Regions from separate parts of the Stutzerimonas sp. VN223-3 genome, predicted to be linked through region 1. Evidence: predicted binding sites of a transcription regulator. Region 1 holds the regulator's gene; each other region holds the start of a gene.
What was found. The regulator FliA, encoded in region 1, starts transcription of late flagellar genes. The targets are predictions, from matches to a motif close to CTAAAGTTTNNNNNNNNNNNGCCGNTAA.

Region 1 (3,276 bases):
CGGCTGGCGCCGGCAAGACCACCACGCTGGCAAAGCTCGCCGCGCGCTACGTGCTCAAACACGGCGCGCAGAGCATTGCCCTGGCGAGCATGGACAACTACCGCATCGGTGCACAGGAGCAGTTGAAGACCCTTGGTCGCATCCTCGATGTACCGGTCATTCAGATAGACCCCAGCCAGCCGCTGAGCAAGACGCTGGAGCCGTTGGCCCGCAAGCGCCTGATTCTCGTCGATACCGCCGGTTTGCCTGCGGGCGACCCGATGATGCGTATGCAGCTCGAAGCGCTGGCTGATCGTGGTATCAAATCGAAGAATTATCTGGTGCTGCCGGCAACCAGTCAGAGCCAGGTGCTCAAAGCGACATGGCATAACTATCGCCGCTGTGGGCTGGCTGGCTGCATTCTGACTAAACTGGATGAGGCGGGAAGCCTGGGTGATGTGCTTGGTCTCACGATCAGCCAGCATTTGCCCATCGCGTACCTCGCCGATGGGCCGCGCATCCCAGATGATCTGCATCTGCCGCGCAGCCATCAGCTGGTCAGCCGTGCGGTAAGCCTGCAGTCCGAAGAGACTCCCAGCGAAGAGACCATGGCCGATATGTTCTCCGGGCTGTACAACGGTTCTTCACGGAAGGTCGGATGAACGCTTTGCTCCGTGACACAGACAAAGAAGACGCGTTCGGGCTGAACGCATCGATGGCCTCAGGGCCCCAGCAAGATATAGGCGTTTGAAAATGGGTATTCATCCCGTACAGGTTATTGCCGTGACTGGCGGCAAGGGTGGCGTCGGCAAGACCAATGTGTCGGTCAATCTGGCGCTGGCGCTGGCCGACCTCGGTCGCCGGGTGGTGTTGCTTGATGCCGACCTTGGGCTGGCCAATGTCGACGTGCTGCTAGGGTTGGCTACCAAGCGCACGTTGGCCGACGTCATTGCTGGCGAATGCGATCTGCGTGATGTGCTGATTCAGGGGCCGGGCGGCATTCGCATAGTGCCCGCGGCTTCGGGAACCCAGAGCATGGTGCAGCTATCCACGTTGCAGCACTCCGGGCTGATACAGGCGTTTAGCGACATTGGTCACGATATCGACGTGCTGATTATCGACACCGCAGCGGGTATTGGCGATGGCGTCGTGAGTTTCGTTCGCGCCGCGCAGGAAGTGCTGCTAGTCGTGACTGACGAGCCGACGTCCATTACCGATGCCTATGCGTTGATCAAGCTGCTCAATCGCGACTACGGCATCAGTCGCTTTCGTGTGCTGGCTAACATGGCACACGCTCCGCAGGAAGGCCGGAACCTGTTCGCCAAGCTGACCAAAGTGACCGAGCGGTTCCTCGACGTGGCGCTGCAGTACGTCGGCGCGATTCCTTACGACGAGGCGGTGCGCAAGGCAGTACAGAAACAACGTGCCGTCTACGAGGCCTATCCGCGAGCTAAGTGTTCGCTGGCGTTCAAGGCCATCGCGCAGAAGATCGATACCTGGCCGCTGCCGGCAACGCCGCGGGGCCATCTGGAGTTCTTTGTGGAGCGCCTTGTCAGGCCCGCCACAGAGCCTAACGACTGACAGTGGCTGGACTCGGTATGTATTACAACAAAGCTCAGGCAAAAGACTCGCAGTATCAGCTCATCGATCAATACGCACCGTTAGTCAAACGCATCGCTTATCACCTCCTGGCGCGTTTGCCGGCGAGTGTGCAGGTGGATGACCTGATGCAGGCGGGCATGATCGGTCTACTGGAGGCGTCAAAAAAATACGATTCCGGCAAAGGCGCGAGCTTCGAGACTTACGCTGGAATTCGCATTCGTGGCGCGATGCTCGACGAGGTCCGTAAGGGCGACTGGGCACCGCGTTCGGTTCACCGTAACTCGCGCATGGTCAGCGAAGCGATTCGGGCAATTGAAGCCAAAACAGGCCGCGACGCTAAAGATCAAGAAGTTGCGGCCGAACTTAAATTGAGTCTCGATGAGTACTACGGCATTCTGGGCGACACCTTGGGTAGTCGCTTGTTCAGCTTCGATGATTTACTTCAGGAAGGCGAACATGGGGAATTTGGGGAGGATGCCGCCAGTGCGCATCCGGAGCCGTCCCGGGATCTTGAAGACGAGCGTTTTCAACAGGCGCTGGCCGAGGCCATCGGAAACCTGCCCGAACGTGAAAAGCTGGTGCTTTCGTTGTATTACGACGAAGAGTTGAATCTGAAGGAGATCGGCCAGGTGTTGGGCGTCAGCGAATCACGGGTGAGCCAGTTGCATAGTCAGTGCGCGGCGCGCCTGCGTGCTCGCCTTGGTGAGTGGCGCGCCCGTTAACGGCCGGTTCGCAAAAAAAGCATTAGAGGCCCTTACGAGCTTCATTCATGAGGCCCGCAACAGACCGTGAGCAGGTTCTGGGGATTTCGGGATTACGGAGGTGTACTTGGACAAGAACATGAAAATTCTCATCGTCGATGACTTCTCGACCATGAGACGGATCATTAAGAATCTGCTGCGCGATCTGGGCTTCACCAATACCGCTGAGGCGGATGACGGCACGACCGCGCTGCCCATGTTAAAGAGCGGGAGTTTCGACTTCCTCGTCACCGATTGGAACATGCCCGGGATGAGCGGCATCGATCTGCTTCGAGCTGTGCGCGCCGACGATCGCCTGAAGCACCTTCCGGTGTTGATGGTCACCGCCGAAGCGAAGCGCGACCAGATTATCGAGGCCGCGCAGGCAGGCGTAAACGGTTATGTGGTCAAGCCATTCACGGCTCAAGTGCTCAAAGAAAAGATTGAAAAAATCTTCGAGCGCGTCAACGGCTGAAGTAACGCCGCGAGGGCACTATGACGCAAGCAGAACAAAGCCTGGCAGAGTTCGAAGCGACTCTGAGGGCTCATGCACCTCAGCTGATCGAAAGTCTGCAGCAGGGCCGCTTCGATGAAGCGGCGCAGATGTTCAATGAGCTCAACCAGGCCCGTAGTCACGGGCTCTATCAGGAAGTCGGCAAGCTCACCCGCGAGCTGCATAACGCCATCGTAAAGCTGGAGATGGATACGTGCGCCACTGGCGGTGACCCGTCACCGATCACTGACGCTACCGACCGGCTTTCGTATGTCGTGGAAATGACCGAGAAAGCGGCCAATCGCACTATGGATCTGGTCGAAGAGTCAGCGCCTTTAGTGAACTACGTAAGCTATGAAGCCCAGAGCCTGACCGCTGATTGGCAGCGCTTCATGCGCCGTGACATGAATGCCGAGCAGTTCCGCGATCTGGTCAAGCGCATCGATCAATTCCTCCAGCGCA
Region 2 (3,276 bases), 340 kb from region 1:
TTGAGCGTGGGGAGAGATGGCGAGGTAAAGCTTGGTTCCTGACTCACGCCTATCGTGCGCAACGCGACCACCGGCGATCGCGTTGTCATTGTGGGTTCCACTGCGGCGCTGATCGCCGGCGCTCTGCTTACCGGTCTAGCCTCAAGCCGCAAGCTGACGCCAACTAAGCGTCACTGCCTAGGCATGCAGCGCGGCGTCATGCCAGTTTGAAGCGTGTGACCAGCCCGTTCAGGTCGACCGCCAGTCGCGCAAGTTCTTGGCTGGCAGTACTGGTCTGGTGGGCACCGGCCGACGTCTGCATGGCCAAGTCGCGGATGTTCACCAAGTTTCGGTCGACTTCGCGGGCAACCTGAGCTTGTTCCTCCGACGCACTTGCAATGACCAGGTTGCGCTCGGTGATCTGGCTGAAGGCTTCTGTAATCTGCTGCAGCGCTTCGCCAGCGGCGCGCGCGATAGTCAGGGTTTCCTGAGCACGCCGGTTGCTGATCTGCATGGACGACATGGCTTGGTCGGTGCCCTGTTGGGTGCCGACGATCATCTGCTCGATCTCTTGGGTAGATTGCTGGGTCCGGTGCGCCAGCGCCCGAACTTCATCGGCCACTACGGCGAATCCGCGACCGGCTTCACCCGCCCGCGCCGCTTCAATGGCGGCATTGAGCGCCAGCAGATTCGTTTGATCGGCAATGGCGCGGATCACGTCGAGCACCGAGCTGATGCCACGCACCCGCTCGGCCAACTGAGTAACCTGCTCAACGGTTTCGCCGGCGCTGTTTGCCACGTCATTGATAGAGGTGATGGTCTGGTCGACTTGCTGACGCCCGTGCCCTGCCGTGCGGTCGGCGTCGCGTGAAGCCTCAGATGTCGCGGTGGCATTTCCAGCCACTTCGTCCACCGCCGCGGTCATCTCGTTCACGGCCGTCGCGGCCTGCTCGATTTCCTGATTCTGCTGCAAAAGCACTTTGGTTGAATTCTCGGTCACTGCGTTGAGCTCTTCAGCGGCCGAGGCGAGCTGCATCGACGAATCGACGATGCGCTGGATAGTGCCTTTGAGGCTTTGCTGCATGCCATGCAGTGCACCGAGCAGACGGGCCGGCTCATCATCACCGTTGACCTGGATTGGATAAGTGAGGTCACCTTGGGCAACCGCCTCAGCCGCCTTCACAGCCTCGCTCAGCGGCGCAACGATGCTGCGCGTGAACAGGTACGCCAGCAGAATGGTCAGTGCAACGGCTACGCCCATCGACGCAAACACACCAATGTTGGAGTGTTCGTATTGGGATTGGGACAGCGCAGCGAACGCTTCGGCATTGGCATTGTTGATCTTCACCAACGTCTTGAGCTGCGCGCCCAGTTTGATAGAGAGCTCTGTGTATTCACCGCCTAACAGTGACCGCACGCTTTCGACATCGCCAGAGCCGGAGACTTCGACCAGCCGCTTGTGGATGCCGATGTAGTCTTGCAGGGCCTGCTCGAAGAGATTGAACTGAGACTTCTCGGCATCGGTGACAACGAGCTTGGAATACGCCTTTACCAACGTGTCGAGCTCCGCTACCAGCTCATCGCCGCGGGCGATGGTGCTGCGCAACTGCTCGGCCTCGCGATCGACCAGAATGCGGAAGGAAATGATCCGCAGACGTAGCATGGCTTCGCTGATCGAACCTAGCGACACGAAGCTGGGCAGCGTGTTGTCCATGACCTCGACCGTAGTCGCGCGGATGCTTTTCATCTGGCTCTGGGCGAATAGCCCAAGAATGATTACGAGCAATGCCACTGCAGAAAAGCCGAGCACAGCGCGAGGGCCGACCTTCAGGCGTCTTATCAACATGGGGAAACCCTCTATTTGTCTGGATCAGCCCAACGGCACCTGCCGACTTGGGAGTAACGCTATCGGCATCGAGCGCCTATCCATTACAAATAATCGGCCAATCGGTGTTCGTATTATCCGAAGGTGCCATTCCGTTTAATCGAAGCCAGAGCCGAGAGGGCCGAGAGCCGGGCCATTCCGCGGTTTGATGGGAAGGATCGCATCTGAGGCTGAGCATCATGACAATGCCTTATAGGCTCAGAGATCTCGTACGCGGTGCAGTAAATTGCCTCCCGCCCTAGCGCGTCTATTCCGCACGCTCCAGCGCCGTATGCAGCACGCTGCGACTCGCGTCGAGCACCTCACGCTGGGTCTCTTCGCTGGCCAGCATGCGCGCCACGACCAATGCGCCAACGCATTGCGCAATCAGCGCCCAGGCCAATTGGCCATCCCCCAGGGCGCTTGCCCAGGCCTGTTGCAACGTAGACAGCCAGTGCTCGGCCTCCTCCCGCACTTGAATATCGGCACGGGCAATCTCCGCGCCGAGCGCCGGGATCGCGCAGCCAGCCTCCGGGTTATGCAGATGGGCCAGGCTCAGGTAGCTGTCCAGACAGCGCTCTAGCGTCTGCCGGGTCAAGCCGCCTTCGCGGGCAAGGATTGGGCTTTGCGACAGCTCACGGCGCACCACTTCGGTAAACAGATCGTTCTTGGAGGGGAAGTGGCTGTAGAAAGCGCCCCCGGTCAGGCCGATGGCTTTCATCAGGCCATCCACACCGGTGGTAGCGAAGCCGCCGCGCTTGGCGATGGCGCCGCTGCTTTCGACCAAACGCTGTCGGGTCTCTTGCTTGTGGCTGGAGGAATAACGCATGCAGCACAACCTCGTGAGTGTCGCTTGACGATGAGCCGAGCGTAACATAACGTTCGTTTACCTAACGATCGTTTAGCAAGAGAGCGAGCCCATGGATAACAACAATCGCGTCGCCCTGGTTATCGGTGCCGGAGATTCCACCGGCGGTGCCATTGCGCGGCGTTTTGCCCGTGAGGGATACATCGCCTGCGTCACCCGACGCAGCGCCGACAAGCTGCAACCGCTGGTCGATCAGATAATCACCGAAGGCGGTCGCGCTCACGGCTTCGCCTCCGATGCACGCAAGGAGGACGATGTCGCCCAGTTGATCGAGACCATCGAGCGCGATATCGGCGCGATCGAGGTGATGGTGTTCAACATCGGTGCGAACGTGCCCTGCAGCATTCTCGAAGAGACTGCCCGCAAGTATTTCAAGATTTGGGAAATGGCCTGCTTCGCCGGCTTTCTCACTAGCCAGGCGGTGGCCAAGCGAATGGTCGCGCACGGGCGCGGCACCATCCTTTTTACCGGCGCCACGGCCGGGCTTCGCGGTTCCGCCGGTTTCGCCGCGTTCGCGGGCGCCAAGCACGGCATTCGCGCGTTGGCGCAGAGCATGGCGCGCGAA
Region 3 (3,276 bases), on a different contig from region 1:
GGCGCCATCACCCAGTTTGTCTCCTGCCTGGATCGTGCTTGGCACGCAGGCATGTCGCGCTTCGACGGGCGCGACAGTTGCAACGATTTTTCCCTTGGCATCGAATTGGAGGGCACCGATGACGCGCCATTCAGCGAGGCTCAGTACGAAAGCCTGATCCAGCTCTGCCACCTGCTGCAGCAAGCCTACCCGGCGATCACGCCGGATCGGGTCTGTGGCCACAGCGACATCGCTCCGGGACGCAAGACCGACCCGGGACCAGCATTCGATTGGCAGCGCCTGCGCGCGACGGCGATCGTTGCGTGGGACTGCCCAGAAGGATAGATAGATGATTTTTCTCGTGGTGTTGCTGGTACTGCTGATCGACAAACTCACCGATTGGCGGCGAGATGTGCAGCAGGATGGTCCTTGGCTGCATCTGCTGCGACGGATCGAAAGTCGCCCTGCGCTGGCGTCCAAACCATGGCTGAGCCTGCTGGTGGCGGTGCTGCTGCCGATCCTGCTGCTCGGCTTGTTGTTGATCGCGCTCAAGCCATTGGCCTACGGCTGGCTCAGCTTGCCTCTGCATCTACTAGTGCTGCTTTACAGCCTTGGTCGCGGACAAAGCAAGCGCGAGCTCGGGCCGTTCCGCGATGCCTGGCGGCGTGACGATGGTGAGGCGGCCGCGTTGGTGGCCGAGCGCGATCTGGGCATCAATGCGTCGGACGCGCCAAGCCTGCTGCGAGCTGTAGAAGCGCAACTGCTTTGGCGCAGCCACCAAGGTTTTTTTGCTGTGATCTTCTGGTATGTGCTGCTTGGGCCCATGGCCGCACTGGCCTACCGCCTGCTTTCATTAACCGTCGAGCACGCCCGGAGCGAAGCCCTGCGCGAGCGGGCCGGGCAGCTACTGCACGCCTTCGACTGGTTGCCCGTGCGGGTCCTGCTTGCCAGCTTCGGGCTGGTTGGCAACTTCGTCGCGGTCAATCGCGCGTTGCTGCATGACTTGCTGCACTGGGAGATTCCCGCCAGGCAGCTGCTGGCGGATGTAGGCCCGGCTGCGGCCGATCTGAGCGACGCCTTCGAAGGTGAAGCGGGCCTCGCCCGACTCGACAGTCTCGCGGCCCTGCTGGTGCGCACGCGCATGCTTTGGTACGCGGCCATCGCTCTTTGGATCATTCTTCTTTAGCGATCACGGACAGATCTTTCGGCCGATTGTGTTCCTGCCTCGCAGCGTTCCGGCAACCGCCGCTGATCGTATAAATGCCGTGGATATGCCGGAATCGGCGAGCCTTCTGCCACTTGTCGGGCCACCATCCTGCCATTACCTTAAGTTACATAACCCGCGACCGATATCCAGTATAAGTTTTCTCGTGCCACCTCTTTGACGAGCCCTGCTGCAGCCATCGATGTTGCCAGCAATACAACAAGAAACTGGGAGACGTCTTTTGAAAAGCCTGTTGTATCCCGCTATCGCATTGATGAATCGCCTGAGCTTCGGAATGAAGTTCAGTCTGATCAGCGTCCTTTTCTTCGTTCCTATGTTGCTGACTAATTTCTATTTGGTACGCGACTCGTACCGGGAGTTCGTGGGCACCCGCACGGAGCTGCAAAGCCTCGAGCTGCTGGGTACCGCATTGCAGCTGCGACGCGAGATGGAGGACTGGAAAGACCTGGTCGAAATCGAGGGTATCATCGGTCAGACCGGTGAAGTCCAGGCGCTGGTGACCCGGCTGGCGGACGCTGAACGAGAGTTGTCGTCGCGGATGCAAAGCCTGGTGCCAGTCAGCGACAACCCCGAACAGGTCGCCGAATTCAACACCCGCCGAGATGAGCTCGACGCGGCCCTGCGCGAGGCGCAGGCGCAGCAATCGCTGCAGGCTAAGGCCGCCATGGCGCGTGCGTTGCTGGGCAAGGCGCAGGTGATGATCAAGCTGATTGCCAGTCAGTCCGGCTTGAGTCAGGACAGCCAGCGCGATGTGCGGATGCTCGCCGAACTGCTGACCTCGGTCACGCCCTCGATCACGGCCATCCTCGGCGAGGGCAGGGCGATCGGCTCCTACACCTTTGGCCAGGGCTACCTGAACTCCGACGCCAGCAACAAGCTGGACGAACTGCTCCTCGAACTGGAAAAGCAACAGGCTCAATACGGCGCCCAACTGCAGGACGTGCTGGGCAGCAGCGCCTCCGCGCAGCGCCAGCTTGAAAGCTACACTGCCGCTAGCCGCGATTCTCTGAAGATCAGCAGCGATATCTTTCAAGACCAAGTGATCATGGCCGAAGCGCTGGATCATCCGTGGGAGAATTTTTACGACCTGATCAGCGCCGAGATGGCGAAGACCTACGCACTCAACGATTCGATTCTCGGCTTCCTGGACGGTGAATTGGAGCAGCGTCTGGAGCAGAAACGCCTGCTGATGATCTCGCTGCTCACCGCGCTAGTCCTGGTGTTCGTGCTTGTGGTCTATCTTTACAGCGCCTTCTACATGTCCACTCGCGCGTCGCTGAAGAGCCTTGGTGCAACCATGGACCGCGTTGCTGCTGGCGACATGACCGCGCGTTTCCAAGTGCAAAGCCGTGATGAGTTGGGTGAGCTGGGTCAGGTATTCAACGAGACCGTGGCTAAGATACGTGATCTGATCGAGCGGGTTGGTCAGACGGTCGGTGAGGTGGAACGTCAAGCTTCACGCGTCGAAACCGTCTCGGGCGAAAGCAACCAGACGGTGTCCGAGCAGCGCGGACAAATCGAGCAGGTCGCTACTGCGATGAACCAGATGTCAGCAACCGCACAGGGAGTCGCCACCAGCGCCGAAGCGGCGGTCGGCAGCGCGCAGAGCGTCAATGAAGAAACGGTTAGCGGTCGCAGCCTGGTCGAGGCGCAGGTTGGCGGCATCGAGCGATTGGCCGCTGAGATCGAGCAATCGGTCAGCGTGATCAATCAGCTGGCCAGTGACAGCAAGGCCATCAGCCAGGTACTGGATGTAATCAAAGGTGTCGCTGAGCAGACCAACCTGCTGGCGCTCAATGCCGCAATCGAGGCCGCACGCGCCGGCGAACAGGGGCGTGGTTTCGCTGTGGTCGCTGATGAAGTGCGCAGCCTGGCCAAACGCACCCAGCAGTCCACCGAAGAAATCGAGCAGATGATCGGGCGGCTCCAGGGCGGTGTCGGCGCCGCGGTCAAAACCATGCATTCCAGCCATTCGATGGCCGAGGAAACGGTCAGCCAGTCGGCGCAGGTTCGTCAGGCGCTGGAGAATATCCTTGGCGCGGTCGGCGTCATCGTCGACCAGAACCAGCAGA

Region 2: a site for FliA is predicted at 1,885-1,912, ahead of D7241_RS02180 (methyl-accepting chemotaxis protein). Genes of this name have one in related genera too.
Region 3: a site for FliA is predicted at 1,305-1,332, ahead of D7241_RS14840 (methyl-accepting chemotaxis protein). Genes of this name have one in related genera too.

The regions. Positions count from the first base shown of each region.
Region 1 covers NZ_RBEC01000001.1:804,946-808,221, forward strand. The annotation lists gene flhF (flagellar biosynthesis protein FlhF) at 1-641, shown strand, start outside; gene fleN (flagellar synthesis regulator FleN) at 733-1,560, shown strand; gene fliA (RNA polymerase sigma factor FliA) at 1,578-2,303, shown strand; gene D7241_RS03740 (chemotaxis response regulator CheY) at 2,422-2,796, shown strand; gene D7241_RS03745 (protein phosphatase CheZ) at 2,817-3,276, shown strand, end outside.
Region 2 covers NZ_RBEC01000001.1:469,771-473,046, reverse strand. The annotation lists gene D7241_RS02185 (ribonuclease Z) at 1-42, shown strand, start outside; gene D7241_RS02180 (methyl-accepting chemotaxis protein) at 197-1,825, opposite strand; gene D7241_RS02175 (TetR/AcrR family transcriptional regulator) at 2,112-2,672, opposite strand; gene D7241_RS02170 (SDR family oxidoreductase) at 2,764-3,276, shown strand, end outside.
Region 3 covers NZ_RBEC01000002.1:1,345,106-1,348,381, forward strand. The annotation lists gene ampD (1,6-anhydro-N-acetylmuramyl-L-alanine amidase AmpD) at 1-324, shown strand, start outside; gene ampE (regulatory signaling modulator protein AmpE) at 329-1,165, shown strand; gene D7241_RS14840 (methyl-accepting chemotaxis protein) at 1,425-3,276, shown strand, end outside.